2 regions of the Actinotalea sp. JY-7876 genome follow, and region 2 is predicted to be linked to the other one. Evidence: predicted binding sites of a transcription regulator. Region 2 holds the regulator's gene; the other holds the start of a gene.

Region 1 (4,486 bases), 260 kb from region 2:
GTGGTTGAGCTCGTTCGCCATGACGGTGTAGAGGATCGAGTTCACGAGGGTCGACTTGCCCGAGCCCGACACGCCGGTGACGGCCACGAGGCAGCCCAGCGGGAACGAGACGTCGATGCCCGCGAGGTTGTGCTCCCGGGCGCCCACGACCTTGACCATGCGCTTGCGGTCGACGGCGCGCCGGTGCTGCGGCATCGGGATCTCCCGGCGACCCGAGAGGTAGGCGCCCGTGACGGACTCCTCCGACGCGAGCAGGCCCGCGAGGTCGCCCGAGTGCACGACGCGCCCGCCGTGCTCGCCCGCCCCCGGCCCGATGTCGACGATCCAGTCGGCCGCCTTGATGGTGTCCTCGTCGTGCTCGACGACGATCAGGGTGTTCCCGAGGTCGCGCAGGCGCGTGAGGGTGTCGATGAGGCGCCGGTTGTCGCGCTGGTGCAGCCCGATGCTCGGCTCGTCGAGCACGTACAGCACGCCCACCAGCCCGGACCCGATCTGCGTCGCGAGCCGGATCCGCTGCGCCTCGCCGCCCGACAGCGTGCCGGCCGGGCGGTCGAGCGCGAGGTAGTCGAGGCCGACGTCGAGGAGGAAGCCCAGGCGCGCGTCGATCTCCTTGAGCACCTGCACGGCGATCGCGCGCTCGCGCTCCCCCAGCTCCAGGGTCCCGAGGAAGTCCCGCGCCTCGCGCAGCGGCATCGCACAGACCTCGGCGATCGAGCGACCGCCGACCCGCACCGCCAGGACCTCCGGCTTGAGCCGCGTGCCGTGGCAGACCGGGCACGGCACCTCGCGCATGAAGGCCTCGTACTTGTCCTTGGACCAGTCGGACTCGGTCTCCGCGTGGCGCCGCTGGATGAAGGTCACGACACCCTCGAAGCCGGTCGAGTACTGGCGCTCGCGACCCCACCGGTTGCGGTACTTCACGTGGACCTTGTGGTCGCGCCCGTAGAGGACCGCGTCCTTCGCGCGCTGCGGCAGCGCACGCCACGGCACGTCCATCGAGAACTCGAGGTCCGCGGCGAGAGCGGTGAGCACACGCTGGAAGTACTCCGACGAGGAGCCCTGGTTCCACGGTGCGACGGCGCCGCCCGCGAGCGTCGCGTCCTCGTCGGGGATGACGAGGTCCGGGTCGACCTCGAGGCGGCTGCCGATCCCGGTGCACTCGGGGCACGCACCGTACGGCGCGTTGAAGGAGAAGGTGCGGGGCTCGATCTCCTCAAGCGTCAGCACGTGGTCGTTCGGGCACGCGCGGTGCTCCGAGAAGCGTCGCTCCCGGTTCGGGTCGTCCGCCTCCGCGTCGACCAGCTCGACGACCATGAGGCCGCCGGCGAGGTTGAGGGCGGTCTCGACCGAGTCGGTGAGACGCCGCTGCACGCCCTCGCGCGCCACCAGGCGGTCGACGACGACGTCGATCGTGTGCTTGAGCTTCTTCTCCAGGGCGGGCGGGGAGGTCAGCTGGACGACCTCGCCGTCGACCCGGGCCCGGGCGAAGCCCTTGGCCTGGAGCTCCTTGAAGAGGTCGACGTACTCGCCCTTGCGGCCGCGGACCATCGGCGCGAGCACCTGGTACCGCGTGCCCTCGGGCAGCTCGAGCAGGCGGTCGACGATCTGCTGCGGCGTCTGCCGGCTGACCTGCTCGCCGCACACGGGGCAGAACTGCGTCCCGGCGCGCGCGAAGAGCAGGCGGAGGTAGTCGTAGACCTCGGTGATGGTGCCGACCGTCGACCGCGGGTTCCGGTTGGTCGACTTCTGGTCGATCGACACCGCCGGCGACAGGCCTTCGATGAAGTCGACGTCGGGCTTGTCCATCTGGCCGAGGAACTGGCGGGCGTACGCCGAGAGCGACTCGACGTAGCGCCGCTGCCCCTCGGCGAAGATGGTGTCGAAGGCCAGCGACGACTTCCCGGAGCCGGACAGACCGGTGAAGACGATGAGGCTGTCCCGGGGGAGGTCGAGGTCGACGTTGCGGAGGTTGTGCTCGCGCGCGCCCTGCACGAGGAGTCGGTCGTTCACCGGATCATCCTACGTCGGGCGGGCGCCGAGCGTACAGGCGTTCGAAGCCACGGGTCCCCACGGTGGCGGGCCGGACGGCCCGCGGCGAGACTGGTCCGCGTGACGACGACGCCGCGACCCCCCGCTCCCCCGCCCCCTCCCGTTCGCAGGCCGGTGGTCCCGACCCCGATCGCCGACTACGCCGTGCTCGGCGACGGCCGCACCGCCGCCCTCGTCTCGCGCACCGGGTCCGTCGACTGGCTGTGCCTGCCGCACTTCGACTCGCAGGCGTGCTTCGCGGCCCTCCTCGGCACCCCCGAGCACGGCCGCTGGCTCCTCACGGTCCGCGACGCCACCCGCATCACCCGGCGGTACCAGGACGACTCCTTCGTCCTGGAGACGACGTACGAGACGCCCACGGGCACCGCTGTGGTGGTCGACGCCATGCCGCTCGCCGACGACCGGGCGGACCTGGTGCGTACCCTGCAGGTGCTCTCCGGGACCGTCACCGTGGAGCACGAGTGGGTGGTGCGCTTCGGCTACGGGAAGATCGAGCCCTGGGTGAACCGGGTCCGTGATCCGCACGGGATCCCGGCGATCCGCGCAATCGCCGGCCCCGACGCCCTCCTGCTCCGGGGCGACCCCCTGCCGCGCGCCGAGGACCACCGGCACCGGGACGTGTTCGAGCTCGGCGCGGGCCCTCCCCTCGAGTTCGGGCTCACGTGGACCGCCTCCTGGGACCCGGTACCGGCGCGGCTGCCCATCGGGGAACGCCTCGAGGCGACCCGCATCCGGTGGGCGCAGTGGGCGCGCGCGTCGGACTACGAAGGCCCGTATCGCGACGCGGTCGTGCGGTCCCTGCTCGTGCTGCGCCTGCTGACGGACGCCCGGACCGGCGGCATCATCGCGGCGCCCACGACGTCCCTGCCCGAGGACTTCGGCGGCGAGCGCAACTGGGACTACCGCTTCGTGTGGCTGCGCGACGCCGCGCTGACCCTGGAGGCGCTCCTCGAGCACGGCTACCGGGCCGAGGCCACCGACTGGCGCGACTGGCTGCTCCGCGCGGTCGCGGGCGACGCCTCGGACCTGCAGGTGATGTACGGCACCGACGGCCGCCGCGAGCTGCCGGAGGTCGAGCTCGACCACCTCCCCGGCTACGCGGGCTCGCGTCCCGTGCGCGTCGGGAACGCCGCCGTCGACCAGATCCAGCTCGACGTGCTGGGCGAGGTCATGACCGCCCTGCACCTCGCCCGGTCGTGCGGCCTCGAGGACACCCCCGACACCTGGGCGCTCCAGCGGCTGCTCGTCGACGACCTCACCCGGACGTGGCACCACGCGGACCGTGGGATCTGGGAGGTCCGCGGCGAGCCACGCCACTTCACCCACTCGAAGATCATGGCGTGGGCCGCCGTCGACCGTGCCGTGCGGGCGGTCGAGGAGCACGGCCTCACGGGACCGGTCGAGCGCTGGCGCAGGGTGCGCGAGGAGATCCACGCCGACGTGCTCGAGCACGGCTACGACGCCGAGCTGGGCACGTTCGTGCAGTACTACGGCGGCACGAACACCGACGCGGCGCTGCTGCAGATGGTGCAGGTGGGGTTCCTTCCGCCCGACGACGAGCGCTTCCTCGGCACCCTGGCGGCCATCCGCGCGGAGCTGGAGGTCGAGGAGGGCCTCGTGCACCGTTACCTGCCGGCCGAGACCGACGACGGGCTCGAGGGGGACGAGCACCCGTTCCTCGCGTGCTCCTTCTGGCTCGCCGACGCGCTCGCGCGCTGCGGCGACGTCGACGGGGCGACCCGCGTCCTGGACCGGCTCACCGGGCTGCGCAACGACCTGGGCCTGCTGTCGGAGGAGTACGACGTCCACGGCGAACGGATGGCCGGCAACTTCCCGCAGGCGCTCTCGCACCTGGCGCTCGTGCGCGCCGTGCACAGCCACGACCTCGCGGTCGAGCGCGAGCGCCGGGCCGCCCGTCGCGCGCCGGTGCGGAGCTGATCGTGGCGTGGGGTGACGTGACCCCGGGCGGGCCGAGCGCCGTGCTGGAGCTGGACGAGGTCGTCGTCCGGAAGGCGTCGGTGGGCCCGATGGACAACAACGCCTACCTGCTCACCTGCCGGCACAGCGGCGAGCAGCTGCTGGTCGACGCCGCGGCCGACCCGGGCCGGCTCCTCGCCCTCGTGCGCGAGGGCGGCGGCGCGCGGGCGCCGCTCTCGGCGATCGTGACCACGCACCGCCACGCCGACCACCACGGCGCGCTCGAGCGCCTGGTGGCCCTGACGGGCGCGGCGACGCTCGCCGGCGCGGCCGACGCCGACCACCTGCCGGTGCCCGTCGACCGCCGGCTGGAGGACGGCGACGTGATCCGCCTCGGCGCGCTCGAGCTGACGGTCGTGGCCCTGCGCGGGCACACACCCGGGTCCGTCGCGCTCGCCTACCGGGAGCCGACGTCGGCGCGCACGCCCGGCGGCGCCCCCGGGCGTGTCCACCTGTTCAC
Region 2 (4,486 bases):
CAGGGCGACGACCAGCTGCCGACGCTCGTCGAGCGGTTCACGCAGGACGACGCGACGTGCCTGTTCGGCACCCTCTCGCTCTGGCAGGGGGTCGACGTCCCGGGCCCGACGTGCCGCCTGGTGCTGATCGACCGCATCCCGTTCCCGCGCCCGGACGACCCGGTGCGCTCCGCGCGCACCGAGGCGGTCGAGCGTGGCGGCGGCAACGGCTTCATGGCGGTCTCCGCGACGCACGCCGCCCTGCTGCTGGCGCAGGGCGCGGGGCGCCTCGTGCGGACCGACGCCGACCGCGGGGTGGTGGCAGTGCTCGACCCGCGGCTGGCGACGGCGCGCTACGGGCAGTTCCTGTCCCGGACCATGCCGCCCTTCTGGCAGACCACCGACGGCGGCGTCGCGCGCGCGGCGCTGGCCCGGCTCGCCGCACAGGCCGGCGGGCCGGCGATCACCCGGGGGCCGGACGCCGCCCCGTAGGGTGGCAGGCACGACCCGACGAACGAGAGGCGACGGCTCATGGCGGACGTGGCAGGACGTGTCGAGCACGAGCACGACGACATGGGGCTCGACGCGTCCCCGACCGGGCGCCGCACCACCAAGCTCGCGGTGGTCGGCGCGGGATCGGTCGGCTCGACCATGGCCTACGCGGCCCTCATGCGCGGGGCCGCGCGCTCCGTGGCGCTCTACGACATCAACACGGCGAAGGTCGAGGCCGAGGCGCTCGACATCGGCCACGGCATCCAGTTCATGCCGATGGCCGACGTGGTCGGGTCCGACGACATCCAGGTCTGCGCCGGTGCCGACGTCGTGGTCGTCACCGCGGGCGCCAAGCAGAAGCCCGGGCAGAGCCGCCTGGACCTCGCCGAGGCGACGATCGGGCTCGTGCGCGGGATGCTCCCGGACCTGGTCGCGGTCGCGCCGGACGCCGTGTACGTCATGGTCACGAACCCGGTCGACATCGTCACGTACGCCGCGCTGAAGTTCTCCGGCCTGCCGCCGAACCAGATGTTCGGCTCCGGCACGGTGCTCGACTCCTCGCGGCTGCGCTACCTGCTCGCGCAGCACACCGGCATCGCGGTGCAGAACGTGCACGCGTACATCGCGGGCGAGCACGGCGACTCCGAGATCCCGCTGTGGAGCTCGGCGACCATCGGCGCCGTGCCCCTGATGGAGTGGCCGGGCGTGCCCGGGCCCAACGGCACGGTCGTCGGCCGGCTCGAGGCCGCGGACCGCCAGCGGATCGCGGAGGAGGTCGTGAACTCCGCCTACCGGATCATCGCGGGCAAGGGCGCGACCAACTACGCGGTGGCCCTCGCGGGCTCACGCATCATCGAGGCCGTGCTGGGCGACGAGCGCCGGGTGCTCCCGGTGTCCTCGCTCCTGGAGGACTACCGCGGCATCTCCGACGTGTGCCTGTCGGTCCCGTCCGTGGTGGGCCGAGACGGCGTGGCCGCCCGGCTCGAGATCCCGCTGTCCGACGAGGAGCTGGCAGGGCTGCGCCGGTCCGCCGACCAGATCCGCGCCGTCGCGCGGCAGTTCGGGCTCTGACCGGGGGTCACAGGCTCCGCAGCACGCTCACCACGCGCCCGAGCACGACGGCGTCGTCGCCCGGGATCGGCTCGTAGGCGGCGTTCTGCGGCAGCAGCCAGACGTGGCCGTCCGCACGCCGTAGCGTCTTCACGGTCGCCTCGCCGTCGATCATGGCCGCGACGATCTCGCCGTTCTCGGCCACGGGCTGGCGCCGGACCACGACCCAGTCGCCGTCGCAGATGGCGGCCTCGATCATCGAGTCGCCCGCGACCTTGAGCAGGAACAGCTCTCCCTCGCCGACGAGCTGGCGGGGCAGCGGGAAGACGTCCTCGACGACCTGCTCGGCGAGGATCGGGCCGCCGGCCGCGATGCGACCCACGACCGGCACGTACGACGGCGCCGGGGCGGCGTCGTGCATGCCGGTCTCGTCGACGGGCACGCCGCCCCGGTCGGCGCCGAGCCGGCTGATGGCCCGCGAGTCGTCGGGCTGCACGACCTCGATGGCGCGCGGACGGTGCGGGTCGCGCCGCAGGTAGCCCTTGCGCTCGAGCACGGTGAGCTGGTGCTTGACCGAGGACGGGCTCGTCAGCCCGACCGCCTCGCCGATCTCCCGCATGCTCGGCGGGTAGCCCCGCCGCTCGACGCTCGACCGGATCGTCTCGAGCACGAGGCGCTGGCGGGGCGTGAGCCCGTCGCCGCCCGCGGCGGCGTCCGGCAGCGCGGTCACCGACGCGAGGTCACCGCCCGGCTGCTGGTCGGTGCCCGACGGGGGTGTGGTCCTGGGCGCCATGACGGCCTCCGTGTCTCTCGGGCGATGTCTCTCGGGCGATGTCTTCTCGGGCGACCGGCCCTGCGACGGGTCGTGTCAGTGCCTCGTGATGGTCTCTCGTCGTGCCTCCACCTTAGGGGCGCGATGCCGCGTGATCAAACATCTGTTCGAGCGTGTCTCGACACGGTGGGTGGCCCGTGGTAGACATCGTACAGACGTTCGACGTACAGCCGTTCGACGGACACGCGTTCGAATCGCTCGACGAAGGGGAGACGCCATGACGGCGATCATGTGGGACCACGAGCCCGTCCTGTCCGTCCGCACGCCCGCCGCACGCACGACGGCCGGACGCACGACGGCCGGCCGCACGACGACCCGGCGCGTCCCGGAGGTCCGGGCCGCCGACGGGCGGGCCCAGGGCGGGCACCTGCGCCTCACGCGCCGTGGCCGGCTGACGGTCTGGCTGGTCGCGGCCGCCGCCGGGGCGGGCGTCGTGCTCTCGGCCCAGGCCGCCGGCGCGGACTCTCCCGCGGCCGCCCAGCCCGTGGTCACGCACGTCGTCGCGCCGGGCGAGACGCTCTGGGAGATCGCCGGGGGCGTCGCGGCGCCGGGCCAGGACCGTCGCGACGTCGTCGCCGACCTCGTCCAGCTCAACGCGCTGGGCGGTGCGGAGCTCCAGGTCGGGCAGCAGATCCTCGTGCCGCAGCCCTGATCCCCAGCCCTGACTCCGCAGCGCTGATCCCGCCGCCCTGGCCCCCAGCGTCCGTGACCACCGCGGTTCGCAGCGCGGTGCCCGCCGACGGTACGGTGTGGCGGTCAGCCGGAGGAGGTGGAGGCGCGATGCACTGCCCGTTCTGCCGGCACAGCGACTCCCGCGTGGTCGACTCGCGCACGTCCGACGACGGCGCCTCGATCCGGCGCCGGCGGCAGTGCCCGAACTGCCAGCGCCGCTTCACCACGTTGGAGACGGCCTCGCTCTCGGTGGTCAAGCGGTCCGGGGTGACCGAGTCGTTCAGCCGCGAGAAGATCGTCAACGGCGTCCGCAAGGCCTGTCAGGGGCGCCCCGTGAGCGAGGACGACCTCGCCCTGCTGGCGCAGCGCGTCGAGGAGAACCTCCGCAGCACCGGCACGGCCGAGCTCGACGCCCACGAGATCGGGCTGTCGATCCTCGGCCCGCTCCGCGAGCTCGACGAGGTGGCGTACCTGCGCTTCGCGAGCGTCTACCAGGCGTTCGAGTCGCTGGACGACTTCGAGGCCGCCATCACGGCGCTGCGCGCCGAGCACGGCGACCGTCCCGCCTGAGCGTCATCCGGTCGCGCCGCGTGGGTGCCTCTGCGACGCTTGTCCGGTCACGAGACGGGAGGCGCGATGACCGACGCCGCTGCGGGCCGCACGTCCCCCGCCACCGGTGGGCTGGACCGCGCGGCCCTGTCGACCTACCTCAACGACCATCTCGCCGGCGCCGTGGCCGGCTCGCATCGCATGCGCCGGACGGCCGAGGCGCTCGCCCGGACCCCGGTGGGCCCGGGACTGACCCGCGTGGCGGACGAGGTCGAGGGCGAGCGGGAGGAGCTGCGCGCGCTGATCGGCGACCTGGACCTGGTCCAGGCCCGGCCCAAGCAGGTGGCGACCTGGGCCGGGGAGCGGCTGGCGCGCCTGAAGACGAGCGGGGCCGGCCTGCAGCGGGAGCCCTTGACGGCCCTCCTGGAGGTCGAGCTGCTGCGCAGCGCCGTCGTCGGCAAGCGCGGGCTGTGGCAGACCATGACGGCGCTGGCGCCGGCCCTGGGGGTCGACGCGGACCGGTGCCGTGAGCTGTGGGGGCAGACGGACCGGCAGGTCGCCACCCTCGACGAGGTCCACGACTACGTGCGCTCGCGCGTGCTGCGCGAGGCGGCGCGCTGAGGGTGCGCCGCCTCAGCGGTTCATGACGTCCTGACGCACGACGCGCCGCAGCACCTTGCCGATCTGGGAGCGGGGCAGCTCGCTGAGGACCACGAGGTCGCGCGGCAGGGCGTAGCGCGCCAGGCGGGTCTCGCACCAGGCGCGGACGGCGTCGAGCTCGACGCCCGTCGCACCGTGGGACAGGACCACCGCGGCCACGACGCGCTCGCCGAGGTCACCGGCGGCGGGCACCCCGACCACGGCGACGTCCTCGATGCCGGGCATCTGCCGCAGGTGGTCCTCGACCTGGGA

The links. The regulator LexA, encoded in region 2, represses DNA repair genes until DNA is damaged. The targets are predictions, from matches to a motif close to TCGAACANNTGTTCGA.
Region 1: a site for LexA is predicted at 2,040-2,055, ahead of uvrA (excinuclease ABC subunit UvrA). Genes of this name have one in related genera too.

Annotation. Positions count from the first base shown of each region.
Region 1 covers NZ_CP059493.1:1,603,500-1,607,985, reverse strand. The annotation lists gene uvrA (excinuclease ABC subunit UvrA) at 1-2,010, opposite strand, end outside; gene H2O74_RS07535 (glycoside hydrolase family 15 protein) at 2,164-3,987, shown strand; gene H2O74_RS07530 (MBL fold metallo-hydrolase) at 3,990-4,486, shown strand, end outside.
Region 2 covers NZ_CP059493.1:1,339,687-1,344,172, forward strand. The annotation lists gene H2O74_RS06340 (ATP-dependent DNA helicase) at 1-471, shown strand, start outside; gene H2O74_RS06345 (L-lactate dehydrogenase) at 553-1,542, shown strand; gene lexA (transcriptional repressor LexA) at 1,550-2,314, opposite strand; gene H2O74_RS06355 (LysM peptidoglycan-binding domain-containing protein) at 2,571-3,005, shown strand; gene nrdR (transcriptional regulator NrdR) at 3,134-3,595, shown strand; gene H2O74_RS06365 (hypothetical protein) at 3,662-4,195, shown strand; gene H2O74_RS06370 (AMP-binding protein) at 4,208-4,486, opposite strand, start outside.